Linked DNA regions of Micromonospora rhizosphaerae. The protein of the gene in region 1 interacts with the protein of each later gene in a pairwise test. Links are inferred from orthologs where the notes say so. Each region holds a gene or a part of one and is shown in the gene's direction. Other genes may lie near its edges. The genes, in order: rlmN and ftsZ.

Evidence for each region.
Region 2: the proteins of rlmN (region 1) and ftsZ interact in binary tests that used the Escherichia coli proteins (3 or more experiments, as listed by UniProt). The link is inferred for Micromonospora rhizosphaerae from one-to-one orthologs.

What each region holds. Positions count from the first base shown.
Region 1 is NZ_FMHV01000002.1:2,348,966-2,365,672, forward strand. Bases 6,634-9,602 are described here. They hold rlmN (dual-specificity RNA methyltransferase RlmN), read left to right. Parts: upstream 6,634-7,528; coding sequence 7,529-8,677; downstream 8,678-9,602. Other genes in these bases: GA0070624_RS11465 (phosphatidate cytidylyltransferase), read left to right, coding at 6,634-7,424; GA0070624_RS11475 (DivIVA domain-containing protein), read left to right, coding at 8,709-9,602. Outside these bases: GA0070624_RS11430 (YifB family Mg chelatase-like AAA ATPase), read right to left, coding at 1-696; GA0070624_RS11435 (YraN family protein), read right to left, coding at 712-1,071; GA0070624_RS11440 (hypothetical protein), read left to right, coding at 1,300-2,061; rpsB (30S ribosomal protein S2), read left to right, coding at 2,378-3,205; tsf (translation elongation factor Ts), read left to right, coding at 3,337-4,191; pyrH (UMP kinase), read left to right, coding at 4,355-5,122; frr (ribosome recycling factor), read left to right, coding at 5,200-5,757; more of GA0070624_RS11465, read left to right, coding at 6,021-6,633; more of GA0070624_RS11475, read left to right, coding at 9,603-9,740; GA0070624_RS11480 (DUF2631 domain-containing protein), read right to left, coding at 9,830-10,051; GA0070624_RS11485 (tetratricopeptide repeat protein), read left to right, coding at 10,141-11,004; GA0070624_RS11490 (Rieske 2Fe-2S domain-containing protein), read left to right, coding at 11,132-12,721; GA0070624_RS11495 (TMEM175 family protein), read left to right, coding at 12,923-13,549; GA0070624_RS11500 (phytoene desaturase family protein), read right to left, coding at 13,633-15,234; GA0070624_RS11505 (YhjD/YihY/BrkB family envelope integrity protein), read right to left, coding at 15,274-16,098; GA0070624_RS11515 (YcxB family protein), read left to right, coding at 16,649-16,707.
Region 2 is NZ_FMHV01000002.1:6,180,095-6,186,775, reverse strand. The notes cover bases 11-2,896. They hold ftsZ (cell division protein FtsZ), read left to right. Parts: upstream 11-838; coding sequence 839-1,954; downstream 1,955-2,896. Other genes in these bases: GA0070624_RS29140 (YggS family pyridoxal phosphate-dependent enzyme), read left to right, coding at 1,964-2,710; GA0070624_RS29150 (cell division protein FtsQ/DivIB), read left to right, coding at 11-576. Also shown: more of GA0070624_RS29150, read left to right, coding at 1-10; GA0070624_RS29135 (cell division protein SepF), read left to right, coding at 2,901-3,587; GA0070624_RS29130 (YggT family protein), read left to right, coding at 3,618-3,923; GA0070624_RS29125 (DivIVA domain-containing protein), read left to right, coding at 3,967-4,761; GA0070624_RS29120 (hypothetical protein), read left to right, coding at 4,830-5,429; GA0070624_RS29115 (DUF167 domain-containing protein), read left to right, coding at 5,442-5,741; GA0070624_RS29110 (potassium/proton antiporter), read left to right, coding at 5,764-6,681. UniProt on the Escherichia coli protein: Essential cell division protein that forms a contractile ring structure (Z ring) at the future cell division site. The regulation of the ring assembly controls the timing and the location of cell division.

The sequences.
Region 1 (16,707 bases):
CGGAAGGCGCTCGGCCAGCATGGTCTTGCCGGCGCCGGGTGGCCCGAGCAGGGCGAGGTGGTGGCCGCCCGCCGCGGTCACCTCCAACGCCCGTCGGCCGAGCCCCTGGCCAGCCACGTCGGCCAGATCCGGCCCGCTCGCCCGCGGCGCCGGGCCGGTGGCCGGTGGTTCCAGCAGCGGTGTGCCGTCACGTACGTAGCTGACCAGCCGGTGCAGGGTGTCGACCGCGCGGACGTGGACGCCGGGGATCACCGCCGCCTCGGCCGCGTTGGTGACCGGCACGATGACCCGCTCCAGACCGGCCCGGGCGGCGGCGGCCACCATCGGCAGGACACCGCGGACCGGTCGAACGCTGCCGTCCAGCCCCAGCTCACCGAGGACCACCACCCGCTCCAGGGGCAGCAGCGGCAGTTCCCCGGCGCCGCCGAGCAACGCGGTGGCGATGGCCAGGTCGAACGCGGAGCCGAACTTGGGCAGGGTGGCCGGCAGCAGGTTGAGGGTGATCCGGCGGTTCGGCCACTTCTGCCCGGAGTTCACGATCGCCGCGCGGACCCGGTCCCGGGCCTCGTGTAGTGCGGTGTCGGGCAGGCCGGAGATGGCGACGGCCGGCAGTCCCGGCGCCAGGTCGGCCTCCACCTCCACCACGTGCCCGGTCACCCCGACCAGGCCCACGCAGAGCACCTTGGCGTAGCTCATGCCGCGCCGTCCATCTCAGAACGCGCCCTTGAGATGCTCGACCCGGGCCGCGCCGGCCCCGGAGAGGTGGACCGAGAGGACGTCGAAACGCACCTCGTCGGCGGTGGTGCCGGTCTCGGCCAGCCACCGGGCGGCCAGGCCGCGCAGCCGGCGCGCCTTGGCCGGTACGACCGCCTCGGCCGGGCTGCCGAAGTCGCCCGTACGGCGCGTCTTCACCTCGCAGAAGGCGAGCACCTCGCCCTCCCAGGCGATGATGTCGATCTCTCCGTCCGGGCACCGCCAGTTCCGGGCGACCGGGCGCAGTCCCGCCTCGATCAGGTGCCGGATCGCGCACCGCTCGCCGTACCCGCCGACGGCCTGGTTCTGCTTCGTCATGGCGGCCACGGTGCGCCCCGCCGGGCCGGACCGGCCGCCCCGGAGCCCGGATCTGTGGACAACCGGGCGACCTGTGGACGGGCCGACGATCATGCTGGCGATGTGCTACCCGACGGGCGGCCGTCGTGGATCGGGCACCGATGATGGTCCTCTTCGTGCCGCCTCGACCGGTTGCGCCTCCTTCCGGCGGATGGCGCGCGTGGAGTCGGATCGCATACGGTGCCGGACGTGGACGGACGTAGGAGCTTCCCCGAAGATCAGCAGGGGTCGCGCTGGAGCGACGGCGGGTACGGCGAGCCGGACTGGACCGGCGGGGGAGACCCGCGCTACCGCGACGACGACTTCCGGATCCCGGAGCAGCGCGGCGGCTCCGAGGTGGGCCGCCACGCCGACCCGGCCGCCGCCGGTTACGGCGACTCGGGACGCTTCGGAACCGCCGACCCGCTCGGCGCGGACCGGGTGCCCGACGCGGGGCCCGGGCCCCGTGGTGGCTACCCGATCGTCGAGCCATCCCGCCCGGCCGAGCCGGCCCACACCGGTCCGACGCCGATCATCGTCGGGGACCGACCGGCCGGCCCGACGGCGGGGCCGGAGGTGGCGGGTGGCCCCATGCCGCACCCGCTCGAGATGCCCACCGGACCGATGCCGGCGGTCCCGCTGCGCCCGGACGCCCCGGCGGCCGGCGACGGCGTCTACCGGACCCGGCGGCCGGCGCTGGCCGCGCTCCTGGCGCTGCTGGTGCTGGTCTTCGAGCTTCCCGCCGTGCGGGTCCTGCTCAACGGGCTGGTGGGTGACCCGGTCTCGGCGCCCAACGTCGTGGTGGGCACCTTCCTGGTGGCCGGGCTGCCGATCTTCGCCGCCGGCCTGTACGGGCTGCGCACCGGCGGGCTCGCCCTCGCCGAGGGCGCCCGCGGCTGGCTCCGCCCGCCGACGGCGTACCTGACCGTCGGCCTGGTGCTCTTCGTGGCCGCCGCGCTCGCCGCCGGCTGAGTGCCGTCCGGCCCACCGGCCGTTCCGCGCCGACCAACCGCCCACCGTCGTCCAGCGGTGCCCCTTTTAGGGCGAAATGCGGCAGGAGGTGGCCCTTCCTTCCACCCGGGGGCTGGCGGGGAGAGCAGGGGCGTACACTGGTCAACTGGCGACCGCCTCGCGCGGTCGACCTCGCGCGCCCTTTCCACGGTTTCCCGTGGGGCGACGGCCTCCCTGGTCCCGATCATGTCGGGCCCGCCACGGCCGGCGACCGGGCGCCAGGACGCCCGGCCGCCGGCCGGGCGGGACAACCAGGGATCGCAAGGAGTACCCCACCATGGCCGTCGTGACCATGCGCCAGCTGCTCGAGAGCGGTGTCCACTTCGGGCACCAGACCCGGCGCTGGAACCCGAAGATGAAGCGCTTCATCTTCACCGAGCGCAACGGTATCTACATCATCGACCTGCGCCAGACCCTCGACTACATCGAGAAGGCGTACGACTTCGTGCGCAACACCGTGGCCGAGGGCGGCACCATCCTCTTCGTCGGCACCAAGAAGCAGGCCCAGGAGGCCATCTCCGAGCAGGCGACCCGGGTCGGCCAGCCGTACGTCAACCACCGCTGGCTCGGCGGCATGCTGACCAACTTCCAGACGGTGTACAAGCGGCTGCAGCGGATGAAGGAGCTGGAGGCCCTGGGTGACCTGAGCGGCACCGCCGCCGGTTACACCAAGAAGGAGACCCTGCAGCTCTCCCGCGAGAAGGACAAGCTGACCCGCACCCTCGGTGGCCTGCGGGACATGCAGAAGCTCCCGGCCGCGGTCTGGGTGGTCGACACCAAGAAGGAGCACATCGCCGTCGACGAGGCCCGCAAGCTGGGCATCCCGGTGATCGCCGTGCTCGACACCAACTGCGACCCGGACGAGGTCGACTTCCCGATCCCGGGCAACGACGACGCCATCCGCTCGGCCGAGCTGCTGACCAAGGTCGTGGCCGCCGCCGTCGCCGACGGTCTGATCGCCCGCTCCGGCCGTCGCCGGGGCGCCGAGGAGAAGCCGGAGCCGGGTCAGGTCGGCGCCGACGAGCCGCTGGCCGAGTGGGAGCGCGAGCTGCTGGAGGAGCCGAAGAAGGCCGAGGAGCAGCCGGCGACCGCCACCGCGGAGTGATCGCACCGCGTCCCGCCGTCCGTTTTCACGGGCGGCGGGGCGCGGCGGATCCGCCGGGCACAATCCGCCCGGATCCGGGTAACCCGGCAGCCAGACCATCCCACCGCAGTCTCAACACCGAAGAGAGAGTCATGTCCAACTTCACCGCCGCGGACGTCAAGAAGCTCCGCGACCTCACTGGCGCCGGCATGATGGACTCCAAGAAGGCGCTGACCGAGGCCGAGGGCGACTTCGACAAGGCCATCGAGATCCTGCGCGTCAAGGGCGCCAAGGACGTCGGCAAGCGGGCCGGCCGCACCGCCGCCAACGGCCTGATCGCGCACTCCGGCAAGTCGCTGCTCGAGCTCAACTGCGAGACCGACTTCGTCGCCAAGAACGACGCCTTCATCGCACTGGCGCAGCAGCTGGTCGAGCACGGCGAGCGCAGCGGCCTGCGGACCGCCGAGGAGCTGCTGGCCAGCAGCATCGACGGCAAGCCGGTCGCCGACCTGATCCAGGAGCAGTCCGCCAAGATCGGCGAGAAGCTCGTGCTCAACCGGTTCGCCCGGCTGGACGGCAACACCGCCGTCTACCTGCACCGCAAGAGCCAGGACCTGCCGCCGGCCGTCGGCGTGCTGGTCGAGTACACCGCCGCCCCGGCGAGCGCCGGCCGGTCGACGGCGGACGAGGAGGCCTTCGACTCGGACGCCCGCGGTGTCGCCATGCAGATCGCCGCGATGCGGCCGAAGTACCTCAACCGCGACGAGGTCCCGGCTGAGGTCGTCGAGTCCGAGCGGCGCATCGCCGAGCAGACCGCCCGCGAGGAGAACAAGCCCGAGGCGGCGCTGCCGAAGATCGTCGAGGGCCGGGTGAACGCCTTCTTCAAGGACTTCGTCCTGGTCGAGCAGGCGTCGGTCGCCGACAACAAGAAGACGGTGAAGCAGGTGCTGGCCGAGGCCGGCATCGAGGTGACCGGCTTCCTGCGGTTCGAGGTCGGCCAGGCCTGAGCCGCCAGATCGGGCGCATGACGCGTTCGTGGGCATGGAACGTCGACGAGGAGGCCGCCGGTGTACATGACAGGCACCGCGGCCTCCTCGTCGCATAGGGTCGGCAGCGGCAGGTATGCGGTACGCGGCGCACGCGAGGTGCGCGACTGGAAGGGCGGGTCGGATGACGCAGGTTGTGAGTGACCGGAGCCTGGCGGCGGATGATCCGACCGCCCCACCGCCCGGCCGGGCTCGCCGGGTGGTGCTGAAGCTCTCCGGCGAGGTCTTCGGCGGCGGCGCGATCGGCGTCGACCCGGACGTCGTACAGGCCATCGCCCGGCAGATCGCCACCGTGGTCCGGCGCGGCGTGCAGGTCTCCGTGGTGGTCGGTGGCGGCAACTTCTTCCGCGGCGCCGAGCTGCAGAAGCGCGGCATGGACCGGGCCCGGGCCGACTACATGGGCATGCTCGGCACGGTGATGAACTGCCTCGCCCTCCAGGATTTCCTGGAGAAGGAGGGCATCGAGACCCGGGTGCAGACGGCGATCACCATGGCCCAGGTCGCCGAGCCGTACATCCCGCTGCGGGCGATCCGGCACCTGGAGAAGGGCCGCGTGGTGATCTTCGGCGCCGGCGCCGGCATGCCGTACTTCTCCACCGACACGGTCGCCGCCCAGCGGGCGCTGGAGATCCGCGCGGACGTGGTGCTGATGAGCAAGAACGGCGTGGACGCGGTGTACACCGCCGACCCCCGGGTCGACCCCACGGCCCGCAAGCTGGACTCGATCACCTTCTCCGAGGCGCTGCGCCGAAACCTGCGGGTGGCCGACGCCGCGGCGTTCAGCCTCTGCATGGAGAACGGCCTGCCGATGCTGGTCTTCGGCGCGCAGGGCGACGACACCATCGTCCGGGCCGTCGGCGGTGAGAAGATCGGCACTCTGATCACCGCCTGACCGGCCCTGCCGACGGCAGCGGTCCTCCGAAACGACACAGAGCCCACGACGAGCAACAGAAGGAGGCGAGGAGACCGGTGATCGACGACACCCTCCTCGAGGCCGAGGAGAAGATGGAGCGTGCCATCGAGCACGCCAAGGAGGAGTTCGGCGCCATCCGCACCGGTCGCGCCAATGCCGCCATGTTCTCCAAGGTCGTCATCGACTACTACGGCAGCCCCACGCCGCTGCCCCAGATGGCGTCCATCGCGATCCCCGAGCCGCGCATGGTGATCATCAAGCCGTACGACAACTCGCAGATCAACGCCATGGAGAAGGCGATCCGCGACTCCGACCTCGGCGTCAACCCGAACAACGAGGGCAACCAGCTGCGCATCCTGCTCCCGCAGATGACCGAGGAGCGCCGCCGCGAGATGATCAAGGTCGCCCGGCACAAGGGTGAGGAGGCCAAGGTGGCGATCCGCAACATCCGCCGCAAGGGCAAGGAGGAGCTGGACCGGCTGGTCAAGGACGGCGAGGTGGGCGAGGACGAGGGCCGCCGCGCCGAGAAGGACCTCGACGACCTGACCCACCGCTTCGTCGCGACCGTCGACGAGCTGGTCAAGCACAAGGAGAACGAGCTGCTCGAGGTCTGAGCCCGCACGACGACCTGCCGTGGCACCGGTGTGCCGCCGCCTTCCGAGGTGGTGGAACGCCGGTGCCTTCGTCGTCCGGGGCCATCGTCCGCCGTGCCGGGTTCCCGGGTGCAGTAGGCTCGGCACGATTCCCGACCACCACCGAATGAACGGCGGGGATCGGCCGGCCGTCGGGCCGGTCAACCGGAACAGTCGCGCCTGTAGGGGAATGTCTTGGTCTTGCGTCATGTGGTGGAACTCGTACCGGCTCCGCTCGGTGCGTGATGTCCCACCTCGACCCCTACGGCGGCACCGAGCCGCACGGCTGGGACCGGCCGGACCGCCCGTCCGCGCCGCCCTGGCCGGAGCCTGAGCCCGGACCGGGGCCGTGGCGGCGACCGGGCGACAACCCCGAGTTGTACGCCGATCCGCATGGCCGCCCCCGGCCCACGGCCAACCCGTACGCCGACCCGCGCGTCCGCCCGACCGGCGACCCGTATGCCCGGCCCCGGCCGGACGACGACCGGTACGCCGCGCCGCACGGCCGACGACCCGGCCCGTACGACGAGCGACCTGGTCCCGGCGACGGGCCTCCGGGCCGGGACCACAACGACCGGGGATACCGGAACGGCGGCCGCGACGACCGGTGGTATCCCGGCCGGGACGAGACCCCGGGCCACCCGGGTCAGGACCGCTTCTGGGGCGAGCCGGGCCGGGCCCACCCGGACGCGCGGGACGACGAGTACCCGACCGCCCAGATCGCGCCGGTGCGGGCGGAGCCGGACCCGGAGCCGGAGCGGCCGCCGGGCCGGCGCCAGCGCGGCCGACGCCGGGCCAGCGCCGACCGGCCGGCCACCCAGCAGGCCCCGACCGGCCGCGCCGGGCGTAACCTGCCGGCCGCCATCGCGGTCGGACTGGCCCTCGGCGCGGCGATCCTGGTGCCGCTCTTCTTCTACCGGCCGGCGTTCCTCGGCGTGATCGCCGCGGCCGTGGCGGTCGGCACCTGGGAGATGTCCCGGGCGGTCCGCCGCGGCGGCGCGCACCCGCCGCTGGTGCCGCTGATCGCCGGCGGCGTGCTCACCGTGGGGCTGGCCTGGTTCGCCGGCCCGGACGCGCTGAGCCTCGGTCTGCTCGTCACCGTGCTCGGCACGATGATCTGGCGGCTGGGCGACGGCCCGGGCAACTATCAACGCGACCTGACCGCGGCCACCCTGATCGCGGTCTACGTGCCGTTCCTCGGCGGCTTCGCGGCGATGCTGGCCGCCGTCCCCGGGGACGGGCACCTGCGGGTGCTGGTGACCCTGGTCGCCGTGGTCCTCTCCGACACCGGCGGGTACGCGGCCGGCGTCGCGTTCGGCAAGCACCCGATGGCACCCTCGATCAGCCCGAAGAAGTCCTGGGAGGGCTTCGCCGGTTCGGTCACGGCGGCGGCCGCCGGCAGTGCCGTGCTGATCTGGCTGCTCTTCCACGTGCCACTGTGGTGGGGTGCCATCTTCGGGGTGGCGATCTCCTGCGCGGCGGTCGTCGGCGACCTCGCCGAATCGATGATCAAGCGGGACCTCGGGGTGAAGGACATGAGCAACCTGCTCCCCGGGCACGGTGGCCTGATGGACCGGCTCGACTCGATCCTCTTCGCCGTGCCGACCGCGTACCTGCTGCTGGCGGTCTTCGTGCCGGTGGTGAACTGAGGCATGAATCACGTCCGTGGGCCCGAGTCCTCCGCGCGGTCGGGGCCGATTCGGCACCTACGGACGGCTGCGCTCCGCTCCTGGCGTGTCAGACTGGACGCGCTATGACGAGCCTGCCCTTGATCTCCGTAGACCCCGACGCCCGCGGCCGCCGGCCCGCGATGCCTCCCCGGCACCTTGCCGACCTGGACCTGCCGGGGCGGCAGGCGCTCGTCGCCGAGCTGGGGGAGCCGGCGTTCCGCGCCAAGCAGGTCTCCAACCACTACTTCGGCCGGTTGGTCCGTGATCCCGCGCAGATGACCGACCTGCCGGCCGCCACCCGGGAGCGGCTGGCCGAATCGCTGCTGCCCACCCTGCTCACCCCGGTGCGCGAGCTGGCCTGCGACGACGGCGCCACCCGCAAGGCGCTCTGGCGGCTGCACGACGGCTCGCTGGTGGAGAGCGTGCTGATGGGCTACCCGGACCGGGTCACCGTCTGCATCTCCAGCCAGGCCGGCTGCGGCATGGCCTGCCCGTTCTGCGCCACCGGCCAGGCCGGGCTGACCCGCAACCTCTCCACCGCCGAGATCGTCGACCAAGCGGTCTACCTCGCCGGCGTGGCCGCCTCCGGCGCGGTGGCCGGTTCGCCGCCGCGCCTGTCCCACGTGGTCTTCATGGGCATGGGCGAGCCGCTGGCCAACTACACGCGGGTCATCGCGGCGATCCGCCGGCTGGTCGCCCCGGCCCCGGAGGGGCTCGGCCTGTCCCAGCGGCACATCACCGTTTCCACGGTGGGCCTGGTTCCGGCCATCCGCCGACTGGCCAGCGAAGACCTCTCAGTGACTCTTGCGTTGTCGCTGCACGCCCCCGATGATGACTTGCGCGACGAACTCGTCCCGGTCAACCAGCGCTGGAAGGTGTCCGAGGTGCTGGACGCGGCATGGGACTACGCGGCTCGGACGGGGCGTCGCGTGTCGATCGAGTACGCGATGATCAAGGACGTGAACGACCAGCCGTGGAGAGCCGATCTGCTCGGGCGGCTGCTGGCCGGCAAGCTTGCCCACGTGAATCTCATCCCGCTCAACCCGACTCCGGGCAGCCGCTGGGACGCGAGCCCGAAGCCGGTCGAGCGGGAGTTCGTCCGGCGGTTGCGCGACGCCGGGGTGTCGACCACGGTGCGGGACACCCGGGGACGCGAGATCGACGGCGCGTGTGGGCAGCTCGCTGCCGCCGAGGACAGGGACACCGACCCGCCGCGCGAAGCAACGGCGTGACCGGGCGTAGCGAACGAGACCAGGAGACATAGTGGCGAGTCAGGGTCAGCGTTTCCGGCGCAAGGCGCTCCGCCGGGGATACAAGGTCGACGAGGTGGACGCCTTCCTGGACCGGGTCGAGGCGACACTTGCCGGCCAGCCGATCGGCGCCCCCGTGGCCTCCCAGGAGGTCCACGACGTCGTCTTCCGGGTCCGCTTCAACGGCTATGACGAGTGGCAGGTCGACCTGCACCTGGACCGCGTCGAGCGGCAGCTCGCCGAGCTGGAGGAGCGCGGCCCCGGCGGTCGGGGCGGCGACCCTCGGATGGCCGATCGGCTCGGCCCCCCGATGCGGGACGACCGCGGTCTCTCGCCGGTGCCGCAGCCGCCGATGCCGCCCCGGGCCATGCCGGCGCAGGCCGGCCCGCCCTACGGCAGGTACGACGAGCCGACCGGCGCCTTCGCCGGCGGGTACGACGGTCCTCGCGGCGGCTACGACGCCCCACGCGGCCCGGGCGGCCCCGGCCCGATGGGACCGGGCGCCCCGATGGGCCACGGCGGCCCGCCGTCGCGCGGCCTGCCGCCGGGCCCGGGCGGGTACGGCCCGGACGAGCAGCGCTTCGACGGGTTCGAGGCCGGCCGGCACGGCCGGCCGGACATGACCGCCGAGATGCGGATGCCCGATCGGGACCTGCGCGGCGGTGGCCCGGCCGGTCCGCCGCACCTGCCGCAGCAGGGCATGGGCGGTGGCCCCGCGATGGCCGGCCCGCCGATGGCCGGCCCGCCCGTGGGCGGTCCGCCGATGGTCGGCCCCCCGATGGCCGGGCCGCCCGGCAGCGACCTCTACCGGGTGGACCAGATCCGTCGCAGCTTCCAGGTGCGTCGCTTCGGCAGCGGGTACGACCCGGACCAGGTCGACCGGTTCTTCGAGAGCCTGCTCGGCGGCATGCAGGGCCGCAACCCGATGCCGGTCCACCCGAAGGACCTGGACACCCTGCGCTTCGGCCTGGTGCAGGGCGGCTATTTCGAGGCCGAGGTCGACGCCGCGCTCAAGGACGTGCAGGACATCCTCTTCGGCCGCTGAGCTGGTAGGACGACGAGGGCCCGCCCCCGACCGGGGGCGGGCCCTCGTGCGTTCCTGTCGGCGCTCGACCGGGGCCGGTCTGCCGCAGGTCAGGACCGCAGGCCGTTGCGGCGCAGCACCACGTCGCCGATGACGATGGCCAGCAGCAGCACGGCGATCCCGACCAGCCAGATGTCCTCGACCTTGCCCTGGTGGTTGCCGCAGAGCATCGCCAACAGCGCCAGCGCGGTGAGCACCGCGCCGATCCGTCCGGACCTGCGGTGTCCGGGCTTGTGCTGATCTGGCGCGGTTACCGGCTCGCTTCCTGCCACTGTCGGTCCTTCCCTCGCGATCGGATCTCCGGTTAGTCTGGCACGCCCCGTGCCGGGCACGGCGCAGGGTCCGACCTGATGGGGGACGCATGACCCGCGCGGACGACCGCGAACTGCTCAAGAGGGCGTACCAGGCGTGGGACGCGGAGGACTGGCCGGTGGCCGGTGAGTTGCTGGAGCGGTTGGCGCGGCGGTATCCGGACCATTCTCGGGCCGGGGTCTGGTGGTACGACGCGGCGCTGGCCCACAAGTTCCTGCGTAACTGGGCGAAGGCGGACGAGCTGGGCCGGGAGGCGGCGGCGCGGGCTGAGCCCGGCACCCAGGACCCGGCGTTCTGGAACCTCGGCATCGCGGCCACGATCATGGAGGACTGGGCCACGGCCCGGAACGCCTGGCGGGGCTACGGCCTGACGGTCCCCGACGGCGACGGCGAGATCATGGGCGACTACGGGGTCACCCCGGTCCGGCTGAACCCGGGCAGCGGCGGCGAGGTGGTCTGGGCGCTGCGGCTCTGTCCGGCCCGCGCGCGGGTGCTGAACGTGCCGACGCCGGAGTCGGGGCGCCGGTTCGGCGAGATCGTGGTGCACGACGGGGCCCCGAACGGGGAGCGGGAGGTCGCTGGCCGGACGTACTCCGTCTTCGACGAACTGCTGTTGTTCCGGGCGTCCGAGCTGCCCACCTCGTCGCTGACGGTGGTCGGCGACGCCGAGGACGTGCGGGCCCTGGCCGCACTCTTCGACGCGCACGGCTACGCGGCCGAGCCGTCGAGCGGGGTCCGGATGATCTGCTCCTGCTGCAGCGAGGGCCGGGTGTCCCAGAACGCTCAGCACGAGGTCGGCGGCGAGCAGGGGGTGAACCTCGCCGCCCCGGTCGACGAGATCCCAGGCCTGATGGAGCGCTGGCGCTCCGCCGCGCCGGCGCGGCGGCGCTGGACGGGGCCGGCCGGGGCCTGAGCGCCGGGGCCGTTGGACCCGTCTCCGGCGGGGCGGAAGGGCACTACCGCCGTCGCGGGTCGGCGACCACACTGCCTCCGGTAGCGTCTTCACGTACGCCTTGATTGCCTTCTTGAGGGGGACTGCGGTGCGAGTGACCGGTACGGGACACGCCAGCATGCGGATCGACACGGCCGCGGGCAGCATCCTGTGCGACCCGTGGGTCAATCCCGCCTACTTCGCCTCGTGGTTCCCCTTCCCCGACAACTCCCAGCTCGACTGGGAGTCCCTCGGGCAGGTTGACTACCTGTACGTCTCCCACCTGCACCGCGACCACTTCGACGCGAAGCACCTGCGTGACTTCGTGTCGAAGGACGCGACCGTCCTGCTCCCCGAGTTCCCCACCTCGGAGATGGAGGACGAGCTGCGGGAGCTGGGCTTCACCAGGTTCCTCAGGGCGCCGAACGAGCAGGTGGTGGAGCTGCGCGGCGGCCTGAAGATCATGATCCAGGCGCTGACCAGCCCGACCGACGGCCCGATCGGTGACTCGTCGCTGTGGGTGGAGTACGACGGCGTACGGCTGCTCAACCAGAACGACGCCCGCCCGACCGACCTGAGCGTCTTCGCCGAGCTGGGCCACGTGCACGCGCACATGCTGCAGTTCTCCGGCGCGATCTGGTACCCGATGGTCTACGAGCTGCCGCAGGCGGCGAAGACCGCGTTCGGCAAGCAGAAGCGGGACCGGCAGTTCGACCGGACCTGGCGCTACATCGACGACCTGAAGGCCGACCACGTCTTCCCGATCGCCGGGCCGCCCTGCTTCCTCGACGATGGGCTGTGGCAGTTCAACGACATCCATGGCGACGAGGGCAACATCTTCCCAGACCAGTCGGTCTTCATCTCCGAGTACGCCAAGGTCGGCGGCACCAACGGGATCGTGCTGCTGCCGGGCAGCGTCACGGAGATCACCACCGAGGGGGCGACCACCACGCACCCGGTGCCGGTGGAGGAGTTCTTCGCCAACAAGGTCGCCCACCTGGAGGAGATGCGGGAGCGCAAGCGCCCGATCATCGAGGCGGAGAAGGCGTCCTGGCGGCACCCCGAGATCGATGTGCTCAAGGAGATGAAGCGGCGGATCGAGCCGCTGCTGGACGAGTCGATCTACATCGCCAAGGGGGTCGGCGGCCCGGTCCGCTTCGACCTGGTCGGCACCGACAGCTCGGGCGGCGAGACGATTGAATCTATCGTGGTGGACTTCCCGGGCAAGCAGGTGCGGCCGTACGCCGACGAGAAGGTGCGCTACCGGTTCCGCACCGAGCGGGCGATGATCGAGCACCTGCTGCACCTCGGCGAGGTGGACTGGGTCAACTCGCTCTTCCTCTCCTGCCGCTTCTCCGCGGCCCGGATCGGCCAGTACAACGAGTTCGTCTACTCCTTCTTCAAGTGCCTCTCCGAGGAGCGGCTGCAGTACTCCGAGGGCTGGTACGACGAGCACGAGCGGGCCGTCGACGCGGAGGACATCACCCTCGGGGACTGGGTGGTGCAGCGGCGCTGCCCGCACCTCAAGGCGGATCTGAGCCGGTTCGGCGTCATCGAGGGCGAGCAGCTCACCTGCCAGCTGCACGGCTGGCGGTTCGACCTGTCCAGCGGCCGCTGCCTGACCAGCGTCGGCCACAAGATCCGCGCCCACCGCGCCGACGCCGAGACCCCGGCCCCGGCCGGCGAGGCGGCCAGCTGACGACCCGGCCGGGGCGCGCGGATGTAGCGCTCCGGCCGCACCCAGCATCCGCGCCCGCGTGGCCCCCGCTGTGCGCCACGATGCAGTGGAGGGTGGCGAACGCCGCAGGCCGGCACCGACCGGACACCAGCGAGAGCGGGGCGGGGCGTGACGGGGGCAGACGACCAGGAGAGGGCGTACAAGTACCGGCGGGACCGGGAGATGGCCCGGGACCCTTCCCGGGTGGAGACGTTCAGCGACGGGATCTTCGCGGTTGTACTGACGGTGATGGCCGTCGAACTGCTCCAGTACGGCCCGGCCCGGGTGGGCGGAAGGGAGCTTCCCGATGCCCTCTCCCAGGCCTGGCCGTCCTACCTGGCGTATGTGATCACCTTCGCGATCGCCGGCCAGGTCTGGCTCACCCACCACAACGTCTGGCGGTATGTGGTCCGGGTCGACCAGACGCTGCTGGTGTTCAACCTGCTCCTGCTGCTCTTCGTCGCCGCGATCCCGTTCACCGCCGACCTGCTCTCGGACAATGTGCGCGGCAGCGCGACCGAGCAGCGGCTGACCGGCGCGCTCTACGTCGGCACCGTGCTCGGCCAAGCGCTTTTTTTCAACCTGAGCTGGTGGTGGGCCCGCCGGCGGCACCTGCTCAACCCCGACCTGGACCCGGGGCTGGCGAAGGCGGTGGCCCGCCGGCTCCGCGTCGGCCCGCTGCTCTACCTGATCGCCTTCGCCGTCGTCTTCATCGACCCGGTCCTCAGCCTGTTCGCCTACCTCCTCCTGGTCGGCCTCTACCTGATCCGCGGCCCCGGCGACCTGCCCTCCTACACCACCCCCGCCTGACCCCGCGGTCGTGCCCGACCCGGCCCGGCGTATTGCGCGGAGGACGGGCCGAGCGGGCACGACCGCGGGGAGCGGGGGTGGGGTCAGCGGCCGAGGTCGGCGAGGACGCGGTGGGCGGCATTGTGGCCCGCGGCGCCGATGACGCTGCCGGCCGGGTGGCAGCCGGCGCTGCCCGCGTACACGCCGTCGATGCCGGTGGCGTACGGCATCCGGTCGGTGAACGAGACGGTGTTGTCCACGTGGTGGATGTGGCCACCGGTGATGCCGAAGTGCGCCTCGATGCCGGGCGGGGGCAGCGGCACGGCGTCGGCGATCAGGTCGCCGGTGCCGGGTGCGTACCGCTCGCAGATGGCGATCAGCTTCTCGACGTAGCCGGGGAGCGCCTCGTCCCAGGTCGTACCGGCCAGCTCGTAGGGAACCGACTGGACGAAGAGCGCCGACGAGTGGTGCCCTGCCGGGTCGGACAGCGACGGGTCGACGGTGGTGTGCAGGTACCACTCGATGGTCGGCTCCTCGGGCAGCCGCCCGGCCTGCACGTCGGCCCACATCGCGCGCAGCGCGGTCATCGGCGACTCGCCGCCCGCGCCCACCAGCGACGCCGAGCCGGGGAGCAGGTGAATCGTGGAGCCGAACGGGCTCGGCGCTTGCTTGGGCAGGCAGGAGAAGTGGGGCAGCCCGGTCAGCGCCAGGTTGAGCTTGAGCGTGGTGCCGGGGCGGCGGACCGCCGCCATCCGCTCGCGGAGCGGGGCCGGGAGCGCGCCGTCGGGCAGCAGGTCCATCAGCCGGTACGGGTCGCACGCGCCGAGCACCACCGGAGTGGCGACCTCCCGGCCGTCGCCGAGGACCACGCCGCTCGCCGCGTCACCGTCCAGGGTGATCGCCGTGACCGGCGTGCCGGTGAGGATGGTCGCGCCGGCCTTCCGGGCGGCCTCGGCAAAGGTCTGCGAGACGGTCCCCATCCCGCCCTCGGCGATCATCCAGGTCCCGCCGGAGCCGGGCAGCCGGCACATGTTGTGCGCCAGGAAGTTGTGCCCGGTTCCCGGGTCGTCCGGGCCGGCGTTCAGCCCGGAGATGCCGTCGGTGACCGCGTACATGCTGACCAGCAGCTCGGAACGGAAGTCGAAGCGGGCCAGGTAGTCGGCGACCGAGCCGCGGACCATGTCGACGAAAACCTGGCGCAGCGCCGGGCGGATGTACCGCTCGGCGGTCTCCTCCACCGGCAGCGGCTCGGCCAGCCAGGCCGGTGCGAGGTCCTCGCGCAGCGCGGCCAGCTCAGCCTGGAGGGCGTCGTCGGCGGCCACGTCGGCGGGGGAGAAGAACTTTGCGAGCTGTTCCCGGCTGGTCGCCGTGTCGCTGCCGAAGAGCAGGTACGGCGTGCCGGGCCCGCCCGGCGTAGGCAGGAAGTAGTGCGGGTCGCGGCGCAGCACCGGGATCTGCACGTCCAGCGTGGCGAGCAGCTCCGGCTGCATCAGCCCGAGCAGGTACGACCCGGTGGAGTGGCGCAGCCCGGGGACCTTCGGGAACGGGGTCTCGGTGCGGGTGGCGCCGCCGATCACCTCCGCAGCCTCCAGCACCAGCACCTCCAGGCCGGCGCGGGCCAGCAGGATCGCCGAGACCAGGCCGTTGTGCCCGGACCCGATGATCACGACGTCGGCGCGGGACGGCAGCTCATTCGCTTCGCTCATGCCCGGGCAGCCTAGTGCCGCGACGGCTCCGGCGGGAGGTCATCGGGCCCGGACGGCCCGCCAGCGGCTCAACACCAACGTTGCCGAGTACCCGGCCAGCGCGATCACGTGGAACAGATAGAGCCAAAGCAGCACCGCCACCCCGCCGCCGATCTCGTCGAAGCCGCCGAACGGCACACCCAGGTCGAGCGGGAGGGAGCAGAACAGCACGAACCCGTGCAGGAAGCCGGAGAGGTTCGCCGCGGTGAACGAGCCCACCCCGAGCGTCGACAGCCAGTCCGGCGAGGCGGGCACGACCACCCGGAAGATCCACATCACCACCGGGGTGAGGGCCAGCCACGTCCCGAGGAACGACAGCACCACTCCGAGCGCGCCGACCCAGCCGCCCCGGCGGACCAGGTGGGTGGTGAGCGGCAGCGCCATCAGGATCGACAGCAGCAGGGCCGGGGCGGGGGCGAGCAGCGGGAGCAGCAGCACCGACCCCGCCAGCCGACCAGGGCCTCGGCCTGGCCGGGCGGGGTGGCTACCGAGACGAAGGCCCGGCGCGCCGTACAGCGACGCCGGCAGCAGCGAGGCCAGCGCCGCCAGCGGGGTCAACCCCAGACCGGCCTCGACCAGCGCGGCCACCGCCCGGTGCGCGCCGATGTCGGTGGGCAGCGTGGTGATCGCGTACGACGTGAGCCGGTGGACCCGGTCGTCCCCGGCGATCAGCCCGGTCAGCCAGATGGCCAGCAGCGCCACCGGCACCACGGCGATCGCCCCGTAGAGAGTGATCGCGGCGGCGTGCAGCGAGAGGCCCCGGCCGCGTACCGGGCGGAACGCCGCGCTGACGATCCGCCGGACCCCCTGCCATCGCCTCCCCATCGCGATCTCCTTCGCCGCGGGCCGACTCGGCACGCATTACCATCCGGCGGCATGACGATCGTCTCGACCGACCGCCTAGTGGTGCGTGAGTGGACCGGGGAATCGGCCGACCTGGCCCGGATCTTCGACATCTACTCGCGCGCCGAGGTGATGCGCTGGCTGGGCGGGGGATCGGGGCTGCTCACCGATCCGGCGCAGGCGAAGGAACGACTGCAGGCCTGGCGGGACTGTACGCGGACGGCGTCACGCCCACCGACGACATCGAGGTCGGCTGGCACCTGCACCCGGACTCCTGGGGGCACGGCTACGCCACCGAGGCGGCCCGGGCGGTCGTCGAGCGGGAGTTCGCCACCGGCACGAATCAGGTGTTCGCGGTGGTGATGGCGGGCAACGACGCCTCGATGGCGGTGGCCCGCCGGCTGGGCATGACGCACGTCGGCACCCGCACCGACTGGTACGGCGGTGAGGAACTGGAGGCCTTCGTCCTCTGCGCCACGGGCTGACCGTTCGGGGGAGATCAACAAACCGGGTCCGCCCGTATTGTCTGCTCGTGTTGATCCGCTTCGACGCCGCCCCGGACCGCGTCCGCCTCAACGCCGCGTACCGCCG
Region 2 (6,681 bases), 3.8 Mb from region 1 along the record:
GGCGTCCGCGAGGTGCGGGTGGTCGGCGCGGAGCTGGTCACCCCGGTCGAGGTGCGGGACGCGGCGGCGGTCCCCGACGACACGCCGCTGGCCCAGGTGGACCTGGCCGCCACCGCCCGCCGGGTCGGCACGCTGGCGCCGGTGGAGCGCGCGTCGGTGTCCCGGGACTGGCCGGGCACCCTGGTGATCCGGGTGGTGGAGCGGACCGCCGTCGCGGCGGTGCCACAGGGGGAGCAGTTCGCCCTGATCGACCGCTCCGGCGTCGTCTTCCGGACCGTGCCCCGCGCCCCGGACGCGCTGCCGCTGGTCCGGGTGGACCGGCCGGGCCCGGGCGACCCCGGCACCCGGGCCGGGCTGGCGGTGCTCGCCGCGCTCACCCCGCAGCTGCGCGCCGAGCTGGTCTCGGTGGACGTGGCCGGGCTGGCCCGGATCACCCTGCGGCTGCGCGCCGACCGGATGGTGGTCTGGGGGGACGCGACCCGGGGCGCGGAAAAGTCGCGGGTGGCCACCGCCCTGCTGGGTCAGCAGGCGAAAACGATCGACGTCAGCGCGCCGGACGTGGTGACCTTCCAGTGATCCGCCGGCCGGCGGGCTCTCAGGTGGGCGGGGAAAGTGAGTCGTCCCGCTCCGGCGGCGACACGCCGATCAGATCCTTGGCTCTCGGCGTGGAGCCGCTTACGTTGCCCGGAAGAGGATCAGTGGTTGACATAACTGTAAGCCTCTAGTAGAGGGTGAGGGTTCAGCCTCAGCCGCTACCGGGGACTGCCGTCGTCGACCGCTGGTCTGGCCAAGCCGTGTGGGGTCGGCCCATGCCAATCTCGAATGGAAAGGACCGGAGATGACACCTCCGCACAACTACCTGGCGGTCATCAAGGTCGTCGGCATCGGGGGCGGCGGCGTCAACGCCGTCAACCGGATGATCGAGGTTGGGCTCAAGGGCGTCGAGTTCATCGCGATCAACACCGACGCGCAGGCGCTGCTGATGAGCGACGCCGACGTCAAGCTCGACGTCGGCCGGGAGCTGACCCGGGGCCTCGGCGCCGGCGCCAACCCGGAGGTCGGCAAGAGCGCCGCCGAGGACCACCGCGACGAGATCGAGGAGGTGCTCAAGGGCGCCGACATGGTCTTCGTGACCTGTGGCGAGGGCGGCGGCACCGGCACCGGCGGCGCCCCCGTGGTGGCGAACATCGCCCGCAAGCTCGGCGCCCTCACCATCGGCGTGGTGACCCGGCCGTTCTCCTTCGAGGGCAAGCGTCGCCAGGTGCAGGCCGAGTCCGGCATCGACGAGCTGCGCAACCAGTGCGACACGCTGATCGTCATCCCGAACGACCGGCTGCTCGCGCTCGGCGACCGCAACATCAGCATGATGGACGCCTTCCGGACCGCCGACCAGGTGCTCCTCTCCGGTGTCCAGGGCATCACCGACCTGATCACCACCCCGGGTCTGATCAACCTGGACTTCGCCGACGTCAAGAGCGTGATGAACGGTGCCGGCAGCGCGCTGATGGGAATCGGCAGCGCCCGGGGCGAGAACCGCGCGGTCGAGGCGGCCGAGGCGGCCATCTCCAGCCCCCTGCTGGAGCAGAGCATGGACGGCGCCCGGGGCGTGCTGCTCTCCATCGCCGGCGGCTCCGACCTAGGCCTGTTCGAGATCAACGACGCCGCTCAGATGGTCACCGACGCGGCGCACCCGGAAGCCAACATCATCTTCGGCGCGGTCATCGACGACGCGCTCGGCGACGAGGTTCGGGTGACCGTGATCGCGGCGGGCTTCGACGGGGGCATGCCCGCGTACAAGGCGGCCGAGCCGGGCCGCAAGACCAACCAGAACCAGCCGGCGCAGCCGAACTCGCCGGTTTCGCCGCCGGCCAGCATGCCGGCCCCGCAGCAGTCGCCGCGCCGGGTGCTCTTCGACGACGTGGACGTGCCCGACTTCCTCAAGAACGGGTCCTGAGCCGCGCCGATGACCGACAGAACAGCCACGGTACGACCGGATCGTCGTGCCGAGCTCGCGGCCGGACTGGCCCGGGTCCGGGCCCGGATCGCGGACGCGTGCTCCGCCGCCGGCCGGGACCGTACCGAGGTCACCATGATCGCGGTGACCAAGACCTACCCGGCCGGGGACGTGGTGGCATTGGCCGGGCTGGGGGTCACCGACGTGGGGGAGAATCGCGACCAGGAGGCGGCCGCCAAGGCCGCCGAGGTGGCCGCGGCCGGGGTGGCGCCGCGCTGGCACTTCATCGGCCAGCTGCAGCGCAACAAGTGCCGCTCGGTGGTCCGGTACGCCGACGTCGTCCAGTCGGTCGACAGCGTCCGGCTGGCCGGGGCGCTGGACGCGGCCGCGGCGGCCGGCCGGGACCGGCCGCTGGACGTGCTGGTCCAGGTCAGCATCGACGGTGACCCGGCGCGGGGCGGGGCGGTGCCGGACTCGGCCGACCCGGACCGCGGCCTCGGCCCGGTGGCGGAGGCGGTGGCCGGCGCGGGGGCGCTGCGGCTGGGCGGCCTGATGGCGGTGGCGCCGCTGGGCTGGGAGCCGGAGCGGGCGTTCGCCCGGCTGGCCGAGGTGACGGGGTGGTTCCGGGGGCTGTACCCCGCGGCCACCGCGCTGTCCGCCGGGATGAGCGGGGACCTGGAAATTGCGATCGGATACGGCGCGACACACGTCCGCGTCGGCAGCGCGTTGCTCGGAATGCGTCCCACGCTGCGGTAGCCTGACCGCGAACGAAGCAAATTACATCGGTGTTGTTCAGGAACGGCATCCCGTTGTCCGGGGGTCATGGCGGGCGAGAAGGAATCGCCCGTCAGGGGATTGCCGATCCGGTCCGGTGGGCAGGTTGTCCACTCGCGACAGGCGACACGGCACGGGGGTGCGTGCCGCACGGCGGACGGAGGGGCGCGGGATGGGTGCTCTGCGCAAGGCGGGGGTCTGGCTCGGTCTGGTCGAAGAGGACGACGAGCGGGCCTACGAGGACGGTGGCTACGACAAGGGCGGCTACCGCGACTCGCGCTACCGGTCGAGCCGGTACGCCGAGGAGTTCGCCGACGAGGAGGACGACGAGTCCGAGGAGCCGCCGGCGCCGCGGCCCCGGGTCGGCGACCGCGGCCGGCTGACCGAGCGCGCCGCGAGCCGGGCGGTGGAGACCGACCGGGCCGATGTCGAGCGGGTGGAGCGGTCCAGCGTACGGTCGATCACCCGGTCGGGCGCCGGGGAGACCTCCGGCGCGCTGACCTACCACACCCGGGACAACCTCGCCCTCGCGCCGCAGGTCCAGCCCCGGGAGCGCGCGGTGGTGACCGAAGATGAACAGCGCTACCAGATCACCACGCTGCACCCGACCACCTATCGGGAGGCGCGCACCATCGGCGAGCACTTCCGGGACGGCGTGCCCGTGATCATCAACCTCACCGAGATGGAGGAGGCGGACGCCCGTCGACTGGTTGACTTCGCGGCCGGGCTGGCGTTCGGGCTGCGCGGTACGATCGAGCGCGTGACCAACCGGGTGTTCCTGCTCTCACCGGCCAATGTCCAGGTCACCGCGGAGGACAAGGCCAAGATCGCTGAGGGCGGCTTTTTCAGCCTGAGCTAGCCCACGCTCGACCGAGGGACGTCGCCTGCCGTGTTGTCGATCCTGTTGCAAGTGCTCTACCTGATCGTTTATCTGTTCCTGCTTGTTCTCTTGGCCCGATTTGTGCTTAGTGCCGTTCTGGCCTATGGGCGCCGCTGGCAACCGGGGCGCGGAGCATCGGCAGGACTCGAATCCGTGTGGAGCGTCACTGATCCGCCCCTCAAGGCGTTGAGGCGTGTGATCCCACCACTGCGAATTGGTAACGTGAGCATCGACCTGGCCTCGCTTGTGCTCCTGGTTATCCTGTTCGTGCTGATGAGGTTTGTGTTAACGCCGTCGATCATCGCGGTTTCCTGATGACCGGCACGCTACGCGGCCGCAACTGACCCGAGGAGTTTCGATGCCGCTGACCCCGGCCGACGTCCACAACGTCGCCTTCAAAAAGCCGCCGATCGGCAAGCGGGGGTATGACGAGGAGGAGGTCGACGCCTTCCTGGACGAGGTTGAGCGCGAGCTCGCCCGTCTGATCGAGGAGAACAACGAGCTGCGCGCTCAGGTGGAGCGCGGCGGCCGTGGTGGCGCTCCCGCCGGCCCCGGCGGCGACGCCCGTCTCGCGGCGGAGCTCAACGACGTCAAGGCCCAGCTGGACCGGGTGCAGCGCGACAAGGCGGCCGCCGATCAGGCGGCCCGGGCGATGCAGGCCGAGCTGGAGCAGGTCCGCGCCCAGGGCGGCCCGACCGTCTCCGGTGACGGCGAGCAGCAGGCGCTGCGGGTGCTGATGATGGCCCAGCGCACCGCCGACGACCACGTCTCGGACGCCCGTCGCGAGGCCGACCAGTTGCTCTCCGAGGCCCGTTCCAAGGCTGAGGAGGTCACCCGTGAGGCCCGCGCCAAGGCCGACGCCCTGGAGCGGGACGCCCGCCAGCGGCACCAGGAGGCCATGGGTGGCCTGGACGCCAAGCGCACCGCGCTGCAGAAGCACATCGAGGAGCTGAAGCAGTTCGAGCGGGAGTACCGCACCCGGCTCAAGGCGTACCTGGAGAGCCAGCTGCGCGACCTGGACGGCCGGGGCCAGGGCCTGGAGGCCGAGGTCAACCGCGCCGAGGGCAACCGCTCCGGTGGCGGCAGCAACGGCCTCGCCACCGCCGGCTCGTACGGCGGCGGCCGCTCGGGCTCGCTCGAGTCGGGTCGCTGATCCGCCGTCGGCGCCCGTCCCCGGACGGCCGTCGGCCGCACACCGAAACGATGCGGCGGGGGTGAGCTGTGGCAGTCGCCAGCATCCTGCTCATCCTCGTCGCCGTCGTGCTCCTGGCGGCCGGGTTGGCCGGTGGGTCCGGTCCGCTGCTGATCACTTCCATCGGGGCCAGCCTGCTGGCCGCCGTCGCCCTCGTCGTGGGTGCCCGCCAGGCGGCCGCCACCCGGGCGACGACCGACCGGACGGCGCGGCGTCGGGGCGGGCCGGCCACGTCCCGCAGCCCGTACGGCGCCCCGGTCGTGGAGCCGGAGATCCCCGTCCAGCACGTTCCTCCCACGGTCGGCACCGGGTGGCGGCAACCGCCCGAGCCGCCGTCGGGGTCCGATCTGCGGCCGAGGCCGGCACCGGGGCCCGGCACCGACGAGGCGCCGGCCGACGAGCCGGCCGTCCAGCGGGTGCGGCCCGAGGACGCGGCCCTCGTCGCCGAGCTGCGCACCCCGGTGCACGTGGTGCAGGGCCGGCCGCGATACCACCTTGCCGCCTGTCCGCACCTGCTGGACCGGCTCTCGTCCCGGCTCCCGGTGGCCGAGGCGATCGAGCTCGGCTTCACCCCGTGCGCCCGGTGCACGCCGGACACCACCCTGCTCGCCCACGCCGATCCGAGCTGAGCGCGGGTGCCCATGGACGACACGCTCACGGTCGCGGTGCGGGTGAAGCCGGGCGCCTCCCGGGCCCGGGTCGGCGGCCGCTTCGACGGCCCGCACGGGCCCGCCCTGGTGATCGCCGTGACCGCCCCGGCGGTCGACGGCCGGGCCACCGAGGCGGCCCGCCGGGCCCTGGCCGACGCGCTGGGCGTACGACCGGCGGCGGTCTCGCTGCGGACCGGCGCGGCGAGCCGGGACAAGCTCTTCCTGGTCGACCGTTCCGCGCCGGAGCTGCCCGACGTGCTGCGCCGGCTGCGCGACGGATCGGCCGAGTGAGGCCCGTCCAGGCCGGCCGCGGATGACCCCCGGGCTGGATCTGGCGCTGCTGCTCGGCGCGGCCGTCCTGCTGGTTGCGGTCGGCGCGGTCCGCATCTCCACCCGGCTCGGGGTGCCCAGTCTCCTCGTCTACCTCGCGCTCGGGGTGGCGATCGGCGAGGCGGGGCTGGGCATCCGGTTCGACAACGTCGAGCTGACCCGGATGCTCGGGTTCTGCGCGCTGATCGTGATCATCGCCGAGGGCGGCCTGAGCGCCCGGTGGAGCACCCTGCGGCCGGTGCTCGGCCTGGCCGCCGCGCTCTCCACGGTCGGCGTGGTGGTCAGCATCCTGGTCGTCGGCCTCGCGGTGCACCTGCTGCTCGGCCTGGACTGGCGGCTGGCGCTGCTCTACGGCGCGGTGCTCTCCTCCACCGACGCCGCCGCGGTCTTCGCCACCCTGCGCCGGTTGCGCCTGCCGCCCCGGCTGGTGGCCACGCTCGAGGCCGAGTCGGGCATGAACGACGCCCCGGTGGTGATCCTGGTGGTGCTCCTCTCCCGGAACGCCCCGGCCACCCACGCCTGGTGGTACGAGGTCCTGCTGGTCGCGTACGAGTTGGGCCTCGGCGCGGTGGTCGGGGTGGCGGCCGGGATCACCGGCCGATGGGCGCTGCGCCGGGCCGCGCTGCCCTCGGCTGGGCTCTACCCGATCGCGGTGGTCGGCTTCACCGTGCTCGCGTACGCCGCCGGGTCGGTGCTGCACGCGTCCGGCTTCCTCGCCGTCTACGTCGCCGGCGTGCTGCTCGGCAACGCCCGGCTGCCGCACCGGCAGGCCATCCTCGGCTTCGCCGACGGGCTGGCGTGGCTGGCCCAGATCGGCCTCTTCGTGCTCCTCGGGCTCCTGGTCTCGCCGACCCGGCTGGACGACGCGGTGCTGCCGGCGGTGGTCGCCGGCCTGGCCCTG